Regions from separate parts of the Bacillus pumilus genome, predicted to be linked through region 1. Evidence: a T-box and tRNA genes for the amino acid it is inferred to sense, from the RefSeq annotation. Region 1 holds a T-box; the other holds one or more tRNA genes.
What was found. The T-box of region 1 lies ahead of alaS (alanine--tRNA ligase). A T-box ahead of a tRNA ligase gene usually reads a tRNA of that ligase, here a tRNA-Ala.
Positions count from the first base shown of each region.

Region 2: it encodes a tRNA-Ala, which carries the amino acid that the T-box ahead of alaS (alanine--tRNA ligase) is inferred to sense. The anticodon was not compared.

Region 1 covers NZ_LT906438.1:2,422,940-2,426,346, forward strand. The annotation lists gene alaS (alanine--tRNA ligase) at 1-1,679, opposite strand, end outside; T-box leader at 1,761-1,970, opposite strand; gene CKW02_RS12500 (AI-2E family transporter) at 2,017-3,081, opposite strand; gene CKW02_RS12505 (amino acid ABC transporter ATP-binding protein) at 3,249-3,407, shown strand, end outside.
Region 2 covers NZ_LT906438.1:98,048-101,454, forward strand. The annotation lists tRNA gene CKW02_RS00510 (tRNA-Val) at 523-598, shown strand; tRNA gene CKW02_RS00515 (tRNA-Thr) at 632-707, shown strand; tRNA gene CKW02_RS00520 (tRNA-Lys) at 745-820, shown strand; tRNA gene CKW02_RS00525 (tRNA-Leu) at 829-911, shown strand; tRNA gene CKW02_RS00530 (tRNA-Gly) at 942-1,013, shown strand; tRNA gene CKW02_RS00535 (tRNA-Leu) at 1,026-1,111, shown strand; tRNA gene CKW02_RS00540 (tRNA-Arg) at 1,123-1,199, shown strand; tRNA gene CKW02_RS00545 (tRNA-Pro) at 1,207-1,283, shown strand; tRNA gene CKW02_RS00550 (tRNA-Ala) at 1,292-1,367, shown strand; rRNA gene CKW02_RS00555 (16S ribosomal RNA) at 1,494-3,042, shown strand; rRNA gene CKW02_RS00560 (23S ribosomal RNA) at 3,225-3,407, shown strand, end outside.

The sequences.
Region 1 (3,407 bases):
TTTCGAAGAGCTGATTCCACTTCCGCAGTGACTTCAAGTCCTTTTTTGGCTGTACCGCTTACGACTACTCCCTCATGAACATGCTGACCATTTGGCGCCTTTTTCACATCTTTGATGTCAATGTTCACTTCAGCGCTTTTCAATGTCCCTTTATCAGCCACTTGTCCGCCGCTTTCCGCATAGAAAGGTGTTTCATCTAACAAAATTTGCACTGTATCGCCTTCATGTGCTTCTGTGACAATTTCACCGTTTTGAAGCAATTCGACAATATGGGCATCTGCCGTTAGATTTTCGTAGCCAACAAATGTGCTTTCTACTTTAATATCTCCTAAAGCGCCACCTTGAACCTGCATACTGCCGACATCTTGTCTCGCATTTCTTGCACGTTCACGCTGCTTCTCCATCTCAGCCTGGAAGCCTTCTCGATCCACTGTCATGTTCTCATCTTCTGCGTATTCTTCTGTGAGCTCGACAGGGAATCCATACGTGTCATACAGCTTAAATACATCTTCACCTGAAATCTGTGTGCTGCCTTTGTCTCTTTCTTTTTTGATGACTTCTGACAAAATAGCTAAGCCTTCGTTCAGTGTTTCATGGAAGCGTTCTTCTTCATTCTTGATGACTTTCGCAATAAATTCTTCTTTCGCTTGTACATCTGGGTAGAAATCCTTCATGATTTCCGCCACAACTGGAACTAGGTCAAACATAAACGGGCGATGGATGTGAATGGTTTTTGCATAACGCACGGCACGGCGAAGCAAACGTCTTAACACATACCCGCGGCCTTCATTGGAAGGAAGCGCTCCATCACTTACAGCAAAGGCAACCGTTCGGATGTGGTCCGCAATGACTTTGAATGCTGTATCCTTTTCCTTTGTCTCGCCATAGCTTTCTCCAGAAATGGTCTCAACTGCACGAATAATTGGCATGAATAGATCTGTATCAAAATTCGTTGGCACGTTTTGAATGACAGATACCATTCGTTCAAGACCCATCCCTGTATCAATGTTTTTTTTCGGCAGCGGCGTGTATGACCCATCTGGATTATGGTTAAATTCAGAGAACACTAGGTTCCACACTTCTAGATAACGCTCATTTTCTCCACCAGGATATAATTCTGGATCGTTCATGTCGTCACCGTACGATTCACCGCGGTCATAGAAAATTTCTGTATTCGGTCCACTTGGGCCCTCGCCAATATCCCAGAAGTTGCCTTCAAGGCGAATAATACGTTCTTCAGGTACACCGATTTTATCTCTCCATAGAACATACGCTTCTTCATCCTCTGGATGGACAGTGACAGATAACAAATTCGGGTCAAAGCCAATCCACTCGTCACTTGTGAGGAATTCCCACGCCCATTCGATCGCTTCTTCTTTAAAATAATCACCAATAGAGAAGTTGCCGAGCATTTCAAAGAACGTATGATGGCGTGCCGTTTTTCCTACGTTTTCAATATCATTTGTACGTATCGATTTTTGCGCGTTGCAAATACGCGGATTTTCAGGTACGACGCGGCCATCAAAGTATTTCTTTAATGTTGCCACGCCGCTGTTGATCCACAAAAGTGTCGGATCATCATGCGGTACGAGTGATGCACTCGGTTCTACAGCATGTCCTTTTTCTTTAAAAAAGTCTAAAAACATTTGGCGTACTTGAGCTGAAGTTAAAGTTTTCATTCAAAAAATCCTCCCTTATCATTCATCAATCTCCACACAAACGAAAAAACATCCCGCCCTATGCAAGCACAAAACGACTTACACAGGGACGAGATGCTCTCGCGGTACCACCCTGATTATAGACCTATTCCGTCTATCACCTTCACATCCGATAACGCCGGAAGAGAGCGGCAGTGTTTATCTGCACTCGGGACTAGCTTCCGTTAAAGGTCTGATAAGGCTTTTCTCAGCAAAATAAAGCCTCTCTCTGCAACAGCTTTTTAACGTACTCGGGTCCGTCATTGAATTCAGTATGTAGTATGAATCGAAATTATTATAGACAACTCGGCTTCTCTTGTCAATGAACGCTTCGTCTCATGAGGATATATTGCACAATGATCACTCTGATGATAGCGGCAGTTGGTACGGCTAAAATCATGCCTATTAAACCAAATAACTCTCCTCCTGCTAGCAAGACAAGCATAATGACGACAGGATGCATATGAAGACTTCTTCCTACGATGATCGGGCTGAGGACGTTGCTTTCTAAAAATTGCAGCACCGCTACTGTAATCAGCACAATAATAACCGATTTAACCGAGATGGTAAACGCAATAAAGACAGCGGGAACCGCACCGATAATCGGTCCAAAATACGGAATGACATTCGTTGCGCCAATCAGCATACCTAGGACAAGCGGATACGGGATATGAAACAGCCAAAGCACAATGGCTGCTGCACCTCCAATTAATGAACAGACAAGCAGCTGCCCTCTAATATAATTACCAAGCGATTCATCAACTGCCTTCACAAACGCATGTCCCCTCTTCCGAAATGATGGCGGCGTCAAATACCATGCAACCCGCTTCATCGTATTCATGTCCTTCACCATATAAAAAACAAGAAAAGGAATGAGCGCTGCAACTAATGCGTAATCAAGTAATACTTTACAGCTAAGAATCATTCGCTCCGCGCCGTTAGCTGCATATGTCTCCGATTGAACAATTAAGCGATCCAAGCGGTCGTGAAGTCCGTCGGGCCAATGGCTTGTATGATGATGAATATGTGATAAAGCGCCATTATACGTTTCCGCAAGCACAGGAATTTGTTCTGACAACTCATTTAACTGCTTGATCATGACAGGCGCCCCTTTATAAACCGCAAGCCCAATCCCGCCAAAAAACAGTACATAAATCAATAAGAGACTAACAGTCCTTGGTAAGCCCCCCGCGTGCAATTTTTCCACTATCGGATAAAGCAGATAAGAAATAAAAATGGCAATGAGCAGCGGAATTAGAACCGCCTTTAACAACAAAAAAATAGGCCTCCATAACTCGTCGAGCTGCAGTAAAATGAGCAAGGATGCAAGGACAAGCAGGACCCCTGCGGCATATATCAGAAATTGGATCGGACGTTTCTTCACCTTTTTCACCTCTTTTCTTATTGTTTATCCATCTTCTGTAATTATCCATGTAAATAAAATTTGTCCTAACTTTGTTAAAAATGAATACACATGAAACATACAGCTCCATCCAAAGTCACTAAAATGTCTACACTGAATATTCCATCATGTACAAGAGGAGGTTCTTCATGATCACATTCGAAGAAGTCAACAAGCATTATGGCCAGTTCCATGTACTAAAAGACATTAACCTACATATTCAAAAAGGTGAGGTTGTCGTGATCATCGGTCCTTCAGGATCAGGTAAAAGCACGATGCTCAGATGCATCAATCGTCTTGAAAGCATT
Region 2 (3,407 bases), 1.5 Mb from region 1:
GAGACACACTAGATAACTGAGTATTGCCAAAGAACATATAGCACCTTCAGTCAATTTTTTCGCCCGCTCTAAGTAAGAACAAGAAAGAATCAATAACTAACTTGTTAACCAAGTAACACTTTAATATTGAAGATGGTAAAGAACAGCATCATTCACGGATATTTTTGCACGAAAATGATTTCTCAGAAAAATAAAATAATAAAAGAATCCCTTCTCTAGATGATTTGTATGAGAAGATATATTGAAGAAAACAAGCATATAAAAAGCGTGAAAAGGGTCATTTCACACCAATAAAGCTTTATTAGAGCGCTTTTTAACAAAAAAACATAAAAAAATGAAAAAAAGACTTTTAAAATGATGAGACAAGTGGTAAACTTCTTTAGGTGCCTTAACGAAAAGATGAAAAAAACAACGTTGAAATAAATTCAAAAATTATTTTAAAAAAGTCTTTACAAACAATATCTTATCGTTATATAATACTACTTGTCGGATCGAGAGACATTCGAAATGACAACACAATATGGAGGATTAGCTCAGCTGGGAGAGCATCTGCCTTACAAGCAGAGGGTCGGCGGTTCGAGCCCGTCATCCTCCACCATATTTATTCTTACATAATGTTAGGATAGATAAAGCCGGTGTAGCTCAACTGGTAGAGCAACTGACTTGTAATCAGTAGGTTGGGGGTTCAAGTCCTCTTGCCGGCACCAGTTTCATATGGTAAGATAGACAAGTCGCTTTTAAAGCGAGCCATTAGCTCAGTTGGTAGAGCATCTGACTTTTAATCAGAGGGTCGAAGGTTCGAGTCCTTCATGGCTCACCATGTTTCATGCGGGTGTGGCGGAATTGGCAGACGCGCTAGACTTAGGATCTAGTGTCTTTATGACGTGGGGGTTCAAGTCCCTTCACCCGCATTGCCAAATAAAATAAAGAAATCCTGTAATGCGGAAGTAGTTCAGTGGTAGAACACCACCTTGCCAAGGTGGGGGTCGCGGGTTCGAATCCCGTCTTCCGCTTATACCATCCACGCCGGGGTGGTGGAATTGGCAGACACACAGGACTTAAAATCCTGCGGTAGGTGACTACCGTGCCGGTTCAAGTCCGGCCCTCGGCATTATAAAATAAGCGCCCGTAGCTCAATTGGATAGAGCGTTTGACTACGGATCAAAAGGTTAGGGGTTCGACTCCTCTCGGGCGCGCCATTAAGATCGGGAAGTAGCTCAGCTTGGTAGAGCACTTGGTTTGGGACCAAGGGGTCGCAGGTTCGAATCCTGTCTTCCCGACCATCTTTTATGGGGCCTTAGCTCAGCTGGGAGAGCGCCTGCCTTGCACGCAGGAGGTCAGCGGTTCGATCCCGCTAGGCTCCACCAATATGATCTTTGAAAACTAAACAAGACAAAACGTACCTGTTAATTCGAGTTTTTATAAAAAATCCTATGTTATATCATAGGTAGTCAGTCAAACACTGACGAAAAACAAAACTTCGGTTTTGTACTTTTTCGGAGAGTTTGATCCTGGCTCAGGACGAACGCTGGCGGCGTGCCTAATACATGCAAGTCGAGCGGACAGAAGGGAGCTTGCTCCCGGATGTTAGCGGCGGACGGGTGAGTAACACGTGGGTAACCTGCCTGTAAGACTGGGATAACTCCGGGAAACCGGAGCTAATACCGGATAGTTCCTTGAACCGCATGGTTCAAGGATGAAAGACGGTTTCGGCTGTCACTTACAGATGGACCCGCGGCGCATTAGCTAGTTGGTGGGGTAATGGCTCACCAAGGCGACGATGCGTAGCCGACCTGAGAGGGTGATCGGCCACACTGGGACTGAGACACGGCCCAGACTCCTACGGGAGGCAGCAGTAGGGAATCTTCCGCAATGGACGAAAGTCTGACGGAGCAACGCCGCGTGAGTGATGAAGGTTTTCGGATCGTAAAGCTCTGTTGTTAGGGAAGAACAAGTGCGAGAGTAACTGCTCGCACCTTGACGGTACCTAACCAGAAAGCCACGGCTAACTACGTGCCAGCAGCCGCGGTAATACGTAGGTGGCAAGCGTTGTCCGGAATTATTGGGCGTAAAGGGCTCGCAGGCGGTTTCTTAAGTCTGATGTGAAAGCCCCCGGCTCAACCGGGGAGGGTCATTGGAAACTGGGAAACTTGAGTGCAGAAGAGGAGAGTGGAATTCCACGTGTAGCGGTGAAATGCGTAGAGATGTGGAGGAACACCAGTGGCGAAGGCGACTCTCTGGTCTGTAACTGACGCTGAGGAGCGAAAGCGTGGGGAGCGAACAGGATTAGATACCCTGGTAGTCCACGCCGTAAACGATGAGTGCTAAGTGTTAGGGGGTTTCCGCCCCTTAGTGCTGCAGCTAACGCATTAAGCACTCCGCCTGGGGAGTACGGTCGCAAGACTGAAACTCAAAGGAATTGACGGGGGCCCGCACAAGCGGTGGAGCATGTGGTTTAATTCGAAGCAACGCGAAGAACCTTACCAGGTCTTGACATCCTCTGACAACCCTAGAGATAGGGCTTTCCCTTCGGGGACAGAGTGACAGGTGGTGCATGGTTGTCGTCAGCTCGTGTCGTGAGATGTTGGGTTAAGTCCCGCAACGAGCGCAACCCTTGATCTTAGTTGCCAGCATTTAGTTGGGCACTCTAAGGTGACTGCCGGTGACAAACCGGAGGAAGGTGGGGATGACGTCAAATCATCATGCCCCTTATGACCTGGGCTACACACGTGCTACAATGGACAGAACAAAGGGCTGCGAGACCGCAAGGTTTAGCCAATCCCATAAATCTGTTCTCAGTTCGGATCGCAGTCTGCAACTCGACTGCGTGAAGCTGGAATCGCTAGTAATCGCGGATCAGCATGCCGCGGTGAATACGTTCCCGGGCCTTGTACACACCGCCCGTCACACCACGAGAGTTTGCAACACCCGAAGTCGGTGAGGTAACCTTTATGGAGCCAGCCGCCGAAGGTGGGGCAGATGATTGGGGTGAAGTCGTAACAAGGTAGCCGTATCGGAAGGTGCGGCTGGATCACCTCCTTTCTAAGGATATATGGAGCAGCGTGCGTTTTCGTCTTGTTTAGTTTTGAAGGATCATTCCTTCAAGACATGTCTCTAGCGAGACAGGATTGTTCTTTGAAAACTAGATAACAATAAGTAATACATTCACATTGAATGCAATGCAAAGTTCATCACACATAGTGATTCTTTCTAAAGTAAGAAATGGTTAAGTTAGAAAGGGCGCACGGTGGATGCCTTGGCACTAGGAGCCGATGAAGGACGGGACGAACACCGATATGCTTCGGGGAGCTGTAAGCAAGCTTTGATCCGGAGATTTCCGAATGGGGAAACCCACTGCTCGTAATGGAGTAGTATCCATACTTGAATACATAGAGTATGAGAAGGCA